Regions from separate parts of the Arthrobacter sp. AK01 genome, predicted to be linked through region 3. Evidence: riboswitches for the same ligand, from Rfam matches in the RefSeq annotation. Region 3 holds a riboswitch; each other region holds the start of a gene.

Evidence for each region. A riboswitch is a leader RNA that binds a small molecule or an ion and turns the genes downstream of it on or off. The one in region 3 is predicted to bind cyclic di-AMP.
Region 1: another riboswitch for cyclic di-AMP. It lies ahead of LN996_RS06440 (C40 family peptidase); the one in region 3 lies ahead of LN996_RS07995 (M23 family metallopeptidase).
Region 2: another riboswitch for cyclic di-AMP. It lies ahead of LN996_RS19975 (hypothetical protein); the one in region 3 lies ahead of LN996_RS07995 (M23 family metallopeptidase).

The regions. Positions count from the first base shown of each region.
Region 1 is NZ_JAJOHP010000013.1:43,747-48,783, forward strand. It holds gene LN996_RS06425 (NTP transferase domain-containing protein) at 1-234, opposite strand, end outside; gene LN996_RS06430 (HNH endonuclease) at 277-777, opposite strand; gene LN996_RS06435 (NlpC/P60 family protein) at 995-1,768, opposite strand; gene LN996_RS06440 (C40 family peptidase) at 1,869-2,612, opposite strand; cyclic di-AMP (ydaO/yuaA leader) riboswitch at 2,617-2,798, opposite strand; gene LN996_RS06445 (M23 family metallopeptidase) at 2,924-3,754, opposite strand; cyclic di-AMP (ydaO/yuaA leader) riboswitch at 3,759-4,000, opposite strand; gene LN996_RS06450 (metal-dependent transcriptional regulator) at 4,186-4,881, opposite strand.
Region 2 is NZ_JAJOHP010000075.1:8,237-13,273, reverse strand. It holds gene LN996_RS19995 (alpha/beta fold hydrolase) at 1-488, shown strand, start outside; gene LN996_RS19990 (DUF6480 family protein) at 569-841, shown strand; gene LN996_RS19985 (ATP-dependent DNA ligase) at 842-1,906, opposite strand; gene LN996_RS19980 (hypothetical protein) at 1,952-2,182, shown strand; cyclic di-AMP (ydaO/yuaA leader) riboswitch at 2,312-2,458, shown strand; gene LN996_RS19975 (hypothetical protein) at 2,461-3,774, shown strand; gene LN996_RS19970 (CdaR family transcriptional regulator) at 3,963-5,037, opposite strand, start outside.
Region 3 is NZ_JAJOHP010000017.1:21,135-26,171, reverse strand. It holds gene LN996_RS08010 (cytochrome c oxidase assembly protein) at 1-40, shown strand, start outside; gene LN996_RS08005 (cytochrome c biogenesis protein ResB) at 37-1,665, shown strand; gene LN996_RS08000 (SURF1 family protein) at 1,655-2,512, shown strand; cyclic di-AMP (ydaO/yuaA leader) riboswitch at 2,804-2,978, shown strand; gene LN996_RS07995 (M23 family metallopeptidase) at 2,982-3,824, shown strand; gene LN996_RS07990 (vitamin K epoxide reductase family protein) at 3,853-4,530, opposite strand; gene LN996_RS07985 (TlpA disulfide reductase family protein) at 4,571-5,037, opposite strand, start outside.

The sequences.
Region 1 (5,037 bases), on a different contig from region 3:
AGCGGCCGGACCCGCGTACGCCGGTTCCTCCCGCGCCCTCAGCACATTGTCCGCTAGCAGCACACCGCCGGATCCTGAAGCATCGGGCCCTACGACTACCACGGCTGCGGCACCCCGGACTGCCTGCAGGGCATGCGAAAGGAGCGACGCGCCGTCGTACGTCAGCGACGGCTTGGGCACGCCTCCGAGGCGGGTGGCCCTGCCTCCCGCCAAAATCACGGCGTTGAACTCCATCCGCCCAGATTACCCGGACGTCCGGAGGTCAGCAGAAATCGATCAGGCAGCGGATTCCGGCAACAGGAACGGGTCCCAGTCCGGCGCAGGTTTCTCGAGTTCTTTGATCTGCCACATGGTTCCCTGGGGCACGCCGGGCTTGAAACGGAGTTTCCAACCCATTTCGGCCAGCGTGTGGTCGCTCTTGGCGTTGTTGCATTTCAAGCACGCCGCAACCAGGTTTTCCCAGGAATCCGCGCCGCCCCTGGACTTGGGGTGGACGTGGTCTATGGTGTGGGCTGTTTTCCCGCAGTAGGCGCAGTGGTGACCGTCGCGGCGAAGGACCCCGCGGCGACTCACGGCAGTAATCCTGTTGTACCGGGGACGGATGTAGCGGTTGAGGAGGATCACGGATGGTCGTCCGAGAATCTCCTGTGGCCCGACGACAGGCTCGTCGCCTTCGGCCACAACGCTAGCTTTCCCAGTGAGCACAAGGACCAGCGCCCGGCGGAATGTTATTACCGCCAGCGGTTCATATCCAGCATTCAGAACGAGTGTGCGCATGCACGTACCTCTTCACGGCCGCACCCGTCAGGGGCACGAGGGCCGGCTGCCCTCTGCTTGTACGGGCTGTGGATCGACAACATAAGGGTAAGCACTTATATGCCGTATCCACGAATCTTTCTGCCGTTTCGCCTGCGGTGTCGGCAAGAGTTCATGCGCGGTTAAAGCAGAACACCCCGCCGGCCGGAGCCTGCGGGGTGTTCATGATGATGTGGGATCAGCCGTTGACGCGGATGAAAACCGGGCCGGAGCCGACGTTGACGCTGAACAGTGCCGTGGTGGATCCGTTCCATCCACCATGGACTGCCATGCCGTTGCCAACGTAGACGGCGATGTGGGCCTGTCCAGCCAAACCACCGTTGGCGTAGTAGGCGAGGTCGCCGGGCTGCGCTTCTGCTGCACTGACCGTGCGGCCCAGGGACAGGTAACCAGCGGGCCAGTCGTGGAAGTTGATGCCAACGGCGGCCAGGGAGTTGGTCACCAACATGGTGCAGTCCTGGGTGACGCCAAGCTGTGCGTAGGCGGCAGCAGCGATTGCTGCACCAAGGCCGCTGGCAGCTGCCGGAGCCTTTGCCGCCGGAGCCGCAGTGTTGACGGCGACCGTAGCGTTGCCGGACGTTGCTGTGCTCTCCGTGGCCGCCTTGGTTTCAACCTTGGCCGGAGCCTTCTTCACTACCGGAGCCGGAGCTTCCACCGTGGTGACCACGGGGCGCTCGTAGGAGATGGCAACCGTGGAGTCCGCAGCGATGGTCGCCTGAACTACCGACTGGACGTCAAGGGTGGACGTCGAGGTGGACTCGCGGTCCACCTTGGTCTCGGCAGCGTTGGCAGCAACACTACCGGTCAGGACCAGGCCTGAAGCTGCGGCAATGACTGCTGCCTGGCGGCCAACGCCACCGGCGTTGTCGCTGACGGCCTTGGCGATGACGGCAAGCGAGCTGGTCTTGGGGGCCTCAGCGCGATGCCGTGCAACTTTGTTTGCACTGGTCATGGTTTTCTCTTTTCATATCCGCATGCAGTTGGGGTACACGCGGCTAATCGGCGCGCCAGCACTTGGGGGGCATGCTGGCGAACCTCGAACCGGATTGTTTCTAGCGGAGGGTGAAGAAGGAGGACGTGCCGGTGGAGGCAGCCGAGTGCAGGAGCGTGCCCTGGCCCGGGTTCAAAGCGCTGATCATCATGCCGTTGCCAACGTAGATGCCTACGTGGGCTCCGCCGTTCTGCATGACCAGGTCACCGGGGGCCGGAGTACTGGTGGGCTTCATGGCCGTCCAGGCGTTGACGCGCGGGATGCTGATGCCAGCCTGTGCGTAGACCCACTGGGTGAAGCCGGAGCAGTCCCATCCGTTGGGCGTTGTGCCGCCCCAAACGTACGGGTGGCCAATGCCGGTGTAGGCGATGGCAGCGAGGCCGGAGGCCGCGGCGCTGGAAGCAGCGTCCTTGGCTTCGGACGACTTGGCGGTGACAGCACCTGCTGCGTCCTGCGTGCCGTTTGCAGTGGCCCGCTGGGTGGTCTGCGAAGCGCGCTGGATCTTGGGGGCTTCCTTGGTGGCCACAACGGGGCTTTCAAAGGAAACGGTAGCTGTGGGCTCCGCGGTGACGACGGCGGTGGCAACCATCTGCTGGGTGCTGGAGGCTTCCGACTTGGAAACGTCGGTGTCAGCTGCCTGTGCCGGCAAGCCGACGCTGAGGACGAGGCCTGATGCTGCTGCCAGAACGACGGCCTGGCGGCCAACGGTACCGGCATTCGATGAAACAGCCTTGGAAAGCGTGTTCAAGGGGTTCGTACGAACCGATTCGGCGCGGTGGCGCGCAGGGGTAGTGCGTGATGACACGTAGGTAGCCTCTCCCAATGCCTGCGAGGTGAGCTGTCGGATTCGGATGGGAGTCATCCGGCCGCGCTGCTTCAAGGAAGCTTTGCGACTTAACCCCAAGGCCTTCTTTCGAAGACCAGAAGTGGTTCCCCCGCCCCTGCCAGACGATTTATGCGAACGGACCTCGAGTGGTGGCAGAGCTAGGCAATCCACTCAAGTGCACCGGCCCCCTAAAAAGCCGATGCGCTTTGTACGGTACAACAGTTGAACGCGAATGTCACATTCAGGTCACGGGGTGTGTCACGAATGCGAGAGACAACCATCAACTGGCCTTAGAGCCAGCCCATGGGGTCGACAACTTCACCATTGACCTGGACCTCAAAGTGGAGGTGGCAGCCGGTGGAAGCGCCTGTGGTGCCGCTCAGTGCGACCGTATCGCCGCGGCTGACCGTCTGGCCCACCTTGACGGTGAAGGATGACAGGTGGTTGTACGTGGTTTCGAGGCCATTCCCGTGGTCTACCACCACGCGGTTGCCTCCGCCGTACTCGTGCCATCCAGCAAAGGTGACCTTGCCGCTGGCTGCCGCATGTACGGCGGTGCCGCACTGAGCCACGAAGTCCTGGCCGCGGTGGAAGTCGCCGGCGCCGCCCGTGAGGGGGCTGACGCGGTAGCCAAACGGGGAAGCTGTGGTCAGCGTGTCCAAGGGGCTGGCCATGGTGCCCGCCGACGAGGCCCGCTGGATGCTGCCCGCGGACTGCGCACTGAGCAGTTGCTTCAGCTTTCCGTCGGGGTCGGCTGCAGTGGCAACGGCAGCGCGGCTGAAGTCGATCTTGGCGGATGCGGCTGCGGAAACCTCGGGCTGGCTGCCACCGGTGACGGCAAGGGCCGACTCGGTTTGGCCTGATTCCGAGGTGGCCATGACGGGGCTCGTGGCCGGCAGACCGACAGTCAGGGCGAGTCCGGTGGCGGCAAGCGCAACTCCGGCCTTCTGCCCGACGCCACTGGCTGCGGCAAAGTCGGCTACCTGGCGCAACGGGCTCTTACGGCGACGCACCTGGCGCTCGGTGTCGCGTGGCCGGATCTCCGATACGACGCGGGCTGGCCGCAGCTCAGCAGCGGGGCCGGACGCGCGGCGGCGGCCCCTGACGTTCTGCGTTGTCAAACTCTGTTCCTCTCTAAAAAGCCTGCGAAGTTAGCTGTCGGATTCGGGTCAGAGAGTTCAAAGACCCGGTCCGCACGAGGCGCTCACGGCACACAGGTATCCAAGGAAGGACTTGCGTCAGTGGGCACTTCTGCTGCGGACTTCACCCCAAGGCTGCTTCTTTAGACAGCCGCTTGTGGTTCCCCCGCCTCTGCCAGTGGTGGATGACACACCTGTTCCGCTGGCAGAGCTCGGCTCCGGAACAGGTAACGCTTTGGTATCAGCGCTAGTAGATAACTATAGGGGATTAAGCCCCGCAGTAATAAATTCGTTATCAACAGAAACGCACGTGGCGCGGCAGGCCCTTATCATCAATCCTGAAAAACCGCAGGTCACACGCGCGCCAAAGCCGCGAAAGTGAGATATGACACGGGTTGGGTACAGGCCAGCCCTCAGCTGACGGATACGAAGACGTGTGCCGCAACTTCCGGCGGAAGCTCCAGCGCGCCCTCGATGCCGGGAACCCGGACGGAGATGTACTCGCCGACGCGCGCCAGCGAGACTGTTGCGCCTGGACGGATTCCACCTTCGTCCAGCTGCGTGAGGAGTTCAGGTTCCACCTGGATGGGCTCCGCGAGGCGGGTTACCGCCACCCGGGAATCTGTGGCATAGCCGTCCATAGCCTGCAGGAGGTTGACGTCAATCCGGGACAAGGGCTGGCTCGCAAGGCCGCCAAGCGCTTCAAGTCCGGGGATGGGGTTGCCATACGGGGATTCGGTGGGGTGTTCCAGGAGCTCGTACAACCGGCGCTCCACCCGCTCGCTCATCACATGCTCCCACCGGCACGCTTCATCATGGACGTAGGCCCAGTCCAGGCCGATAACGTCCGCCAGGAGCCGCTCGGCAAGGCGGTGCTTGCGCATGACCTCTGTGGCACGCTTCCGTCCAACCTCGGTAAGTTCCAGGTGGCGGTCGTTGGACACAACCACCAGGCCGTCGCGCTCCATGCGTCCGATGGTCTGGGAAACCGTAGGTCCGGAGTGCCGCAGGCGCTCGGCGATGCGGGCCCGCAACGCCACGATGTTTTCTTCCTCAAGCTCCAAAATGGTCCGAAGATACATCTCAGTGGTATCGATCAGATCCGTCATCCAGCTCAGCTCTCCTCGAACGCAGTTCCTTGCGTAATCTCCACCGTACCGCGTCCCTTGCCGGTGCGGACGGTGTGCACCGCCGCCCCATGAACGCCAACCCCCAGCCTAGCTTATTTGGAATTACTCTGGATAATTCCGGTCGCATATGGTTCG
Region 2 (5,037 bases), on a different contig from region 3:
GTTCCTACGTGCTGGTGGGCCATTCCATGGGCGTGCAATTCACCATCGAAGCGGCCTTGCATGCGCCGGAATGCGCCCGGCAACTGGTGTTAATGGGACCGGTGGTTGATTCGCGCCACAAGAACGTGGGGCGCCAGTCCTTGGCTCTTATCCTCGACGGGCTGCTCCGTGAGAGCCCCTCGTCAAACTGGATCGTCATTTCCGACTACTTCCGCTCCGGACCGCGTTGGTACCTCACCGAGTTGCCGGTAATGATGAAGTACCCCACGGAGAAACGCCTGGCTTCGATCAGGGTTCCGGTGCTGGTGTTGCGTGGAAGCCGCGACAACGTGGCAGGTCCTGAGTGGTCGCTTCGGCTGTCGCGGGCGGTTGCAGAGGGTCGCTTGGTGGAAATTCCCGGCGTCGGACACGTGGCTCAGCACATGCGCCCGAAGGCCGTGGCGGATGCCATCCGGAGCTTCGTTACTGCGACGACACTCCACGGCTAGGTGCCCTTGTTGGCTCAGCCCGTCCCGGATAGGCTGGCGGAGCAAGCGTATTAGTAAGTTTGCTTACGAAAGGGCTGATCGTGACCAGTAAAGACCCCCAGGACGAGCAGGGCTTCGGCGTGACCGGCGCTACGGGGCCCTACGGTGCCGCAACAACCCCCGCGGCCCGGAACGACCATGTGAACGCCGATCCGGAATTGCGCCAGGACGAAGACAATGACCCGGCAGCCTCCGCCAACCCCGATCCGCTGGACGGAAATCTCACGGGACTCGAGCCCGGCGGCGGAGTACCCCCAGGGGAAACCCCGCCCGCCGAGGGCAGCATGAGCAGCGACCAAGGGCACGAGGAGTAACTACGGCAGCCTCAGGATCTCACCGAGGTCGTACTCCGCCGGCTCCTCCAGCTGCGAATATGTGCAGCTTTCCGGGGTTCGGTCCGGCCGCCACCGCCGGAACTGCGTGGTGTGGCGGAAGCGGTCGCCCTCCATGTAGTCGTAGGCCACCTCGATCACCAGTTCGGGGCGCAGCGGCACGAACGAGAAGTCCTTGCCCCCGCTCCACCGGCTCTGGGCACCAGGCATCCGGGAACCCGCGACCCCTTCGCCCTGGCTGGCCCACTCGCCCCAAGGGTGCTCGCTGAGTTCAACCTGGTAGGGCTCAAGCTCGGCCACCAGGCTTTCCCGCTTGGCCATGGGGAATGAGGCCACCACCCCCACGTGCTGGAGGCGTCCGGCGTCGTTATAAAGGCCCAACAGCATGGACCCCACAACTTTCGCCGTCTTGTGCCAGCGGAATCCGGCCACCACGCAGTCCGCCGTCCGCTCGTGCTTGGTCTTGAACATCACGCGCTTGTTGGGTTGATAGGTCCCATCCAGCGGCTTGGACAGCACACCGTCCAAGCCTGCGCCCTCGAGCTGCACGAACCACTCCTGCGCCCGCTCAAGGTCCGTCACCGCGGGCGTCACGTAGACGGGAGGCTCAGCCTTGGCGAGCGCGCGTTCAAGGATGGCGCGGCGCTCAGAGAACGGCCTGCCCATCAGGTCCTCACCGCCCAGGGCCAGGATGTCGAAGGCGATCATGGATGATGGGGTCTTCTCAGCGAGCATCCGGACCCGGCTGTCCGCGGGATGGATCCGCTGCTGAAGCACCTCGAATTCGAGCCTGTTGCCCTGGATCAGGACAATCTCGCCGTCGATCACGCATTTGTCCGGGAGGTTCTTCCGCAGCGCGTCCACCAGCTCCGGGAAGTACCTGGTCATGGGTTTCTCGTTGCGGCTGCCCAGGATGACCTCGTTCCCATCCTTGAAGACGATGGTCCTGAAGCCGTCCCACTTGGGCTCATAGTGCCCAACATCGGGGATGGCCGGAACGGACTTGGCGAGCATGGGCGAGACGGGCGGCATCACTGGCAGGTCCATAGACAATGTCTACCTGCCGGTGCACGCCGAAGCTAGTCTTGTGCCATGGATATCTTGGCCGTGTTGGCCGCAGTACTCGGAGTTCCCGCGCTCCTCGCCGGCCTCTGGTACTGGACCTCGCGGCAGTCCAAGCGCGGAGTCAGGCGTGCGGCGGCGGGCGGGATGCTGGGCATCGCCGACGAGATCTTCCGCCCTGAGACTCATCAGGCACATCAAATCCAGAAGATCCAGCACGAGCTCCCGGCTCCAGCGCCGGCCCCGAAGCCTAAGCGCTAGAGGCCTCTCAATGGGGGAGGCCTACCGCCCGTTACATTAATGTGACTTTACTTTCCGGCTCATGTACCGTCGTAGGGCGACCCTTATCTCCGCTGGGCCGCTTCCGGATTGACGCCGAGCTCTGCCGCAATCCGGGATCCGCCAGACCCGCGGCAGAGGCGGGGGACCCAAAAGTTCCCGGACTTGATTCAAGTCCTTGGGGTGAAGCCGCCTTGTGCGGCCGGACGGCCTCGTCCGAACCCGACAGCTAACCTCGAAGGCGTTGAGAGGCAACCACCATGTCCCCAACCATGGATCAGCCGCGCCGCGCCCAGACTGAGCGCGAGCGCACCAAGCCAACCGGACGCCGTCGGGCCCAACCCAGCGGATCCCCCATCAGCGCGCCTGCAGACTCCGTCGCGGCGCCCGAAACTACAAGCACGACGCCGGAAGCCGCCACCGCGGCCGACCCCACCGTCGCAACGCCCACCACCCGCGCAGCCGTACGCGCGGCCGAGCGGGAGCAGGCAACCCAGGCTGTGATCGCTCCTGCAGAGCCCGCAACTGGGGAATCATCCCGGCCCGGGCCTGTTGAGGCGGCAACTGCAGCCATTCCGGTCGTTCAAGCTGAGACTCCGGCATCCACCACGCCGGGGCCTCCCACCGCGGCCATCCCGATCGTTAATCCCACAAGCCCTCAGCCAGGCTCGTCGGAACCAGCCACGGCAGCCATCCCCGTGGTGGCAGCCCGCGATGAATCCGCGACCACATCCGCGGCTCCGGCCCCTGTGTCGCCGCGAGGCAAGTCCCCGGCCCAGGTCGCCGCGGCCGCAACGGCGTCGGCGTCACTCGCCGGCCGCAAGGATGTTCGCAAGCAGGCAGCGTCAGCCGCTGCCGCCAAATCCAGCTTTGGTGGCTCCTCCTTTGGCCGGGAACCCCACACGGTTTTGCGGAAAGCTGCGTCGGTCAAGCACATGAGCCAGCGCATGGCCGTGGTGGCAGGTGCCCTCGGCCTGGTCCTGACGGCCGGAACCTTGGGGCAGGCTCTCGAGCTGCCCTTCTTCGGCCAGGAAACGCCAGCCCAGGAAGCCAGCGGTAGCGGCACCGATCGAAACTCGGGCTCGGCAACCCCCGCGCCCAGCGCTTCGTACTCCACCGCCTCATCGCCTTCTGCATCAGCGGCGGCGACATCGGAAGCCGGTCAGCCGGCCACGGTTCCGGAGGCACCCGCCGCCGTTTCGCCGTCGTCGATTCCTACCCCGAAGATTTCACTGGCTGATCCGGTGTGGGTCCCGTCCCCTGTGCCTGCGACCATCGCCGCTGCGCCTGGTACCACCAGCCCGGCACCGGCTCAGCCAGCTCCGGCTCCTGGCGACGTGCCCTCGGACACGATCACCACGCCGCCCACGACACCGTCTCCGACACCCACGACGACGCCGACTGTCACTCCGACGCCGACTCCCACTCCCACTCCCACTCCCACTCCCACGGAAACGTCCACGCAGACGTCCAAGCCCCGGCCCACCGGCAAGCCCGTTGCGTCTACGACACCGCAGGCCTCCGGGACGGCTCTTGAAGAGATCCTCGACGCCGCAAAGGAAGCCCTCAAGTGAGCACCCGCCTGCCGCGCACCAGCACGCATGCGGGCTGGCACAGCCGGTACTGCAGCAGCAGCCGGACGGCCACCTTCCGTCGTCGATTGGGGCGCTGGAGCTGCCAGCGGTTGAAACGGTCCTAAAGCGAACCCTGCGAATGAGGCAGGCACCCACGACGGGTGCCTGCCTCATTCGTCCATCCACCCTCAAATCCGAGGCCGCCCCGCCCATCGCCGCGCTTTCAAGGCAGCATGCAACTCGAGCCGGATTGCGCCGCTCAAGGGATCAGCGCCGATGAGCTGGCGGATCCTGCCGAGCCTGTTGTAGATGCTGCTTCTGTGGAGGTGGAGTTTGGCCGCCACATCCTGAACTGAACCGTCGCTGTCATAGAGAAGCTCCAGGACGGGCAACAGTTCGCCGTTCTTGTCCTGGTCCTCCAAGGACCGGAAGTGCACAGACCCGGTGTCATCCCAGCCCCCTGGTGCCAGCAGTCGGTCGAAGAGCTGGTAGACGCCCACTGCCCGGCTGTCCACAAGCTCCCCGAGTGGCTGATCGACGGCGGCCGCCTGCGCCGCAACCTTCGACTGCCGGTAGGCGCCGGCGAGCTGCCGGATGACGTGGAACGGCTCGCTGATGCCCAGGATCACCCGATCCACCGTCCTACCGGCCCGCTTGGCGAGCTCCAATTGATAATGGACCAGCACCTGGGCGTGGTCCGCCCGGCCACCCGACTCGCGGAACAAGACCACAGAATGCGTCTCGGTTCCTGCACTGAACAGCGCGGCGTTGACACCGATTGTGGACTGCAGCGCGGCCGAGCGGTGGGTCAGGGTCGCGGCAATGGGGTCGACGTCGGACCGCACACCGTCCGCGTCCAGGATGGTCACCAGTTGCCACGGACCCCGGCCTTGGATTTCCTTCCACCCAGCCACCGCTGCCACCGCGTTCGATTCCCCGCTGCATGCCGAGAGGAACTCCTGCTCACGCCTGCGCCTGAACTCTGATTCAGCGGTGTTGGAATCAAGGAGCAAACCCGCCAGCAGGTCCAATTCGTCGCGCACGCCGGGCAATTCGGCGAGTATCGCCGTCGCGCTTTGCTCTTCAACGTCGAGCTGGACCCATAAGTAGCCCACACGGAAACCCCGCACAAGGAGGGGGACGCAAACCCGGCCCAACATGCCGAGCTCCTCGTTGGCGGGAACCACGACGGGACGCACCGCCGTGGCGATGCCGTGGGACAGCTGCCAGAGGCTGACATCGCTGGGGACGCGCTTGCTGAGG
Region 3 (5,037 bases):
CCTGCAACAACTGGCCAACCGCCCGGTGCGCCGACGATGACATTACCTGACACTTCAACACCGGCCGCCGATCAGGCGCAGCACCCCGTATTGCCGGCATTGGGGCCCTGTGGGATGCTGCGCTGGGCCTGGCGGCAGCTGACCAGCATGCGAACGGCCCTGTTCCTGCTGCTCCTGCTCGCAGTGGCCGCCGTGCCGGGCTCGCTGTTCCCGCAACGATCAGCCAATCCCGCCCTCGTTACCCGGTACATCAAGGACAACCCGGCCTACGGGCCGGTCCTGGACGTGCTGCAGATGTTCGATGTCTACTCCTCCGTGTGGTTCTCAGCCATCTACATCCTGCTCTTCATCTCCCTGATCGGCTGTGTCGTTCCCAGGGCCCGCACCCACTACAAAGCCTTGCGCTCCCAGCCGCCACGTACCCCAAAACGGCTCTCCCGGCTGCCCGAGTATGGCACCTTGATCCTGCCCGCTGGGGACGGGATCACCGCGGCCGCCGCGATAGCGGACGCCGCGGACGTGCTGAGGAAGCGCGGCTACCGGGTCGAGGTCAGGGACCGGGATGGGCTGCGTCCCTCTCTGGGTGCCGAGCGTGGGTTTTTGAAGGAGGCCGGCAACCTGGTGTTCCACACCTCGCTGATCGGGGTGCTGGTGTGTGTGGCCATCGGCGGGATGTTCGGCTATCGGGGACAGAAGATCCTCATCGAAGGCGGCACTTTCGTCAATACCCTGGTCAGCTACGATGCCTTCACCCCGGGAATCAACTTCAACACCGCCTGGCTGGATCCTTTCGCCGTCACTTTGGAGAGCTTCGAGGTCCGTTTCGACAGGGAATCACGCCAGCAGTTCGGCCAGCCGATCGACTTCACCGCCGAGCTGAGCACCAAGGACGGAGCGGAGTCCCCGGCACGGGAACAGACCCTGAAAGTCAACGAACCAGTCTATTTCGGTGAAACCGGGGTGTTCTTGGTCGGCAACGGCTACGCCCCGGTCGTCACCGTCAAGGACGGCACCGGGAAAACCGCCTTCAGCGGTCCCGTGGTGTCCATCCCCAACGACGGGGTCTACACCTCTTCGGTGGTCCTCAAGGTCCCGGACGCCGCACCATCCCAGCTGGGCTTTGTCGGGTTCTTCCTGCCCTCGGCCATCAAGAACGACCAGGGCGTGTCCTACAGCTTCGACCCCGATCCCCTGAACCCGCAGCTGAGCCTGAACTCGTACTACGGGGACCTCGGGCTGGACACCGGAGCGCCGCAAAACGTGTACGTCCTGGACGTGGCCAAGCTGACCCAACTCAACGGCAGGGACCTTCCCGCCGGCGGCATCACGCTTCAACCCGGTGCAACGTACACGCTGCCCGAAGGCAAGGGAAGCATCAGCTTCGACGGGCTTAAACGCTACATCGGGGTGGATGTACGCAGTACCCCCGCCCAGGGCTGGGTGCTGGTATTTTCGCTGCTGGCCGTGGCAGGGCTCATGGTCTCCCTGTATGTGAACCGGCGCCGGGTATGGGTCCGCGCCGGCACCCACGTGGACGGCAGGACGATGGTCGAATACGGCCTTCTGGCCCGCGGAGAAGACCACCGCCTAGCCGCCGAGGCGACGGCGATCCGCGCACTGTTGGCACGGCAATGGCAGCTCCAGGAGGAACAGGATGGCGTATAGGTTCCTTCTGTCCTGGCGTTGGGCGGGTTGGCTGCTGCTGGCCGCATTATTCGCCGCGGCATGCATTGGGCTGGGGAACTGGCAGATGGAGCGCCGGAATCAGACCGTGACCGAAATCCGCAGGGTCCAGCAGAACTACGACAGAACCCCGGTGCCGTTCCAGGATGCCCGCGCCTCCTTTGACGTCGCCGACCCCGACGCGAAGTGGAGAACGGTTGTAGTGTCAGGGCGGTACCTTGCCGAGGACCAGAGAATCATCAGGAACCGACCCAACAATTCCGTTGCCGGATACGAGGTAGTGGTGCCGCTCCGGCTTGCTTCCGGTGAAACGATCGCAGTCAACCGGGGCTGGCTGCCGATCGGCAACACCCGGCCCGGGTACCCCGATGCCGTGCCCGCACCACCAGCGGGAGAAGTCTCGGCGGTCGTACGGATCAAACCCTCCGAGCCCGATCTGGGTCGTGACGCACCCGAGGGCCAGTTGGCCAGCATCGACCTGTCCTATTACGCGAGCCAGCTGGGGTACCCGTTGCTGGCAGGCAGCTACGGGGTCATGGCCTCGGAGTCCCCGCAGCCTGCCACAGTCCCGCAACCACTCGCCCCGCCGGCCGTCAAGGAAGGCTCGAACCTGTCCTACGCCCTGCAGTGGATCACCTTCGGCGTCTTGGCCTTCGTGGGTTTCGGGTACATGGCACGGCAGCAGGCCCGCATGCACCGTGAGGAACGGGACATGCCCGACGAATCCGCGGAGACCGCAAGCACCGCCCAGCAACCCCGTGCTCCCGCCCCGCGCAAACGCTCCCGCGTCGAGGAAGAAGACGCCCTGCTGGACTCGATGGGACTCTGACCAGGCACGGCAGGCCCGACGGGAGAGGGTGCCCCGGAACGGCTAGGGCATCCCCGGCCAGGCGGAGATCACCCGGTGTGCCGGGAACGATCCCATGGCCGGGATCGTTGACCCCTTAGCTGCAAATCTGAAGATACGGTCAAGCGTCTCAGAACAGCACCGAGCCGGGCGTCCCTGACCGAGGCCGACAACCCCTAAGTCACGAAATTGTAACGATGATGCTTTGCAGCTACTATTAATTCAGGTTTTTCTGTATTGAGACCCTTGATGCCCCGCGCTGGACCCCGCCGGGGGCATCAAACGACTATCCCTTTTTGACGGCGGGGGTGGAGGACCCAGAATCGGCAGCAAGCCTGCCTTGGGGTGAAGCCGTGATGTCGGTGGCCTGAAAGCCGCCGGGCACGGCCGGGCATTTTTCCTTGGCCCGAACCCGACAGCTAACTTCGCAGGCGAACCGAAAGGATCCCCCTTGCCTTCTGTACCCCCCCATGGCCGCCGCCGAAAACCAACCTCCGGATTCGCGCCCCGCACGGCCGTCTCGATGAAATCCCCCACTACCGGCCGTCACCGGCCCCTGCCAGAGGCAGAAGCGCGGGGGAGCCGGCGCAAACAGGTCACGGCCGCCGCTACGCTGAGCGTCGCCGCGCTGTTGACCGCAGCGCTCACTGCCGCCCATGCCGGGCCGGCCCCCACCAGCACAGCCCTCGCGGTGCAGGCATCGGGGACGGCAGCTGCCGGCGCGCCCGTCCAAGCCCCCGTGGGGGCTTCCATCAGTTATGAACGCCCGGCTGTCACCACACAGCAGGCACCGTTGCCGGTACCGGCCAAGACCCCCATAGCTGCTGCCGGCGCGGCCGCGCCGCCGCCCCCCGCCGCCGCCCCCGCCCCCCCCGCGACCCCGGCGGCCTCCCCGGCCGCGGCCGCGGCCCGGTTGGGGGCGCCGCTGGCCAGCATGTCGGTCACTTCTCCGTTCGGTATCCGCACCAGCCCGATCTCGGGCACCGGGGAGCTGCACACCGGCCTGGACCTCGTGGCAGCCTGCCAGGTAGCGGTGTTCGCCGCCGGAGCCGGGACCGTCGTGGAGGCCGGATGGTCCCCCTACGGTGGCGGGAACAGGATTGTGGTGGACCACGGCAACGGCCTGAAGAGCACCTACAACCACCTCGCCGCCATCGAAACTTCCGTGGGCGCGACCGTAACCGCCGGCCAGCGGCTGGCCGCGGCCGGAACCACCGGCAACTCCACCGGATGCCACCTGCACTTCGAGGTACTCCTGAACGGGCAGACCGTGAACCCGCAGGGATGGATGTAAGCCTCGCCCATCGCCTTGGTTGTCAGGGTCAGAGTCCTGATGTGCCCAGGAAGACGTGGCTGAAGGCGAAGAAGATGGTTGCGGTAACAGCCACGTAGAGCAGCGCGGTAATGATCCAGCCAAATTCGCCGACAACGCGGGCCGCGCCGGCGGGTACTTTGATGACTCCATGGGTGATGTTCCGGGCCGTGACCCAGACGAACAGGGGAATCATTGCCGCCCAGACAATCATGCAGAAGGGGCAGAGGATGTGGATCGAGTACAGGGCCTGGGACCATAGCCACACGACGAAGGCAAACCCCAGCGTGACACCGGCCTGCAGCCCGGCCCAGTACCAGCGGGCGAAAGTTGCCCCGGAAAGCAGCGCCATGCCCGTGGTGATGATGACGGCGAACGCCACGATCCCGATGAACATGTTGGGGAATCCGAAAACGGAACTCTGCCAGGTCTGCATGACCTGGCCGCAGGAAATCCAGGGATTGACGTCGCAGACGGTTTTGTAGCCTGGGTCTTTGAGTACCTCGAGTTTCTCCAGGACCAGGGCGCCGGAGGCGAGCCAGCCGATGACGCCGGTGATGACCAGGAGCCAGCCAAAGGGCTTGTCGCGGGTCATGCGGGGAATATCCGGCCCAAGCTGGGCTGCGACTGAGGCAGCGCCAGGGTCTGAGGTGGTCACGTTCGCGGCGGATTTCGCGGTGCTGGTCATGGCAGAAGTCCTTTAGGTGGTCTGGTGGCGGGCTTGGTATTCATGATCCCGCAGCTGCGGTAGTGATCAGTGCCTTCAAGGTTCCTTTTTGCGAGATCCCCAGGATCCGGGCACTGACGCGCCCTTCAGTGTCCAGGACCAGGGTGGTGGGCACTGCACGGGGCGGGACGTACTCGGTCATGGCGAGGAGGATGCCGCCGTCGCTGTCATCGAAGCTGGGGTAGTCGACCTTGAAGGTCCGTTCGAAGGCTTCGGCCGTCGCGGCGTCGTCGCGGACGTTGACGCCGTAGAACAAGACGCCTTGGTCTTTGAATTCGGTATGCAGGGCGGCCAAGTCCGGGGCCTCCGCCCGGCACGGAGCGCAGGCCGCGTACCAGAAATTGAGGACCACGACCTTGCCCGCCCAGTCCCGGGCAGCAACCTTCTCCCCACTGAACAGCCGGCCCTCCAGAGACACCCGGGCACCGCGTGAGGCGGGCGGGTATTCGTTGACCGACCCGTCGCCGG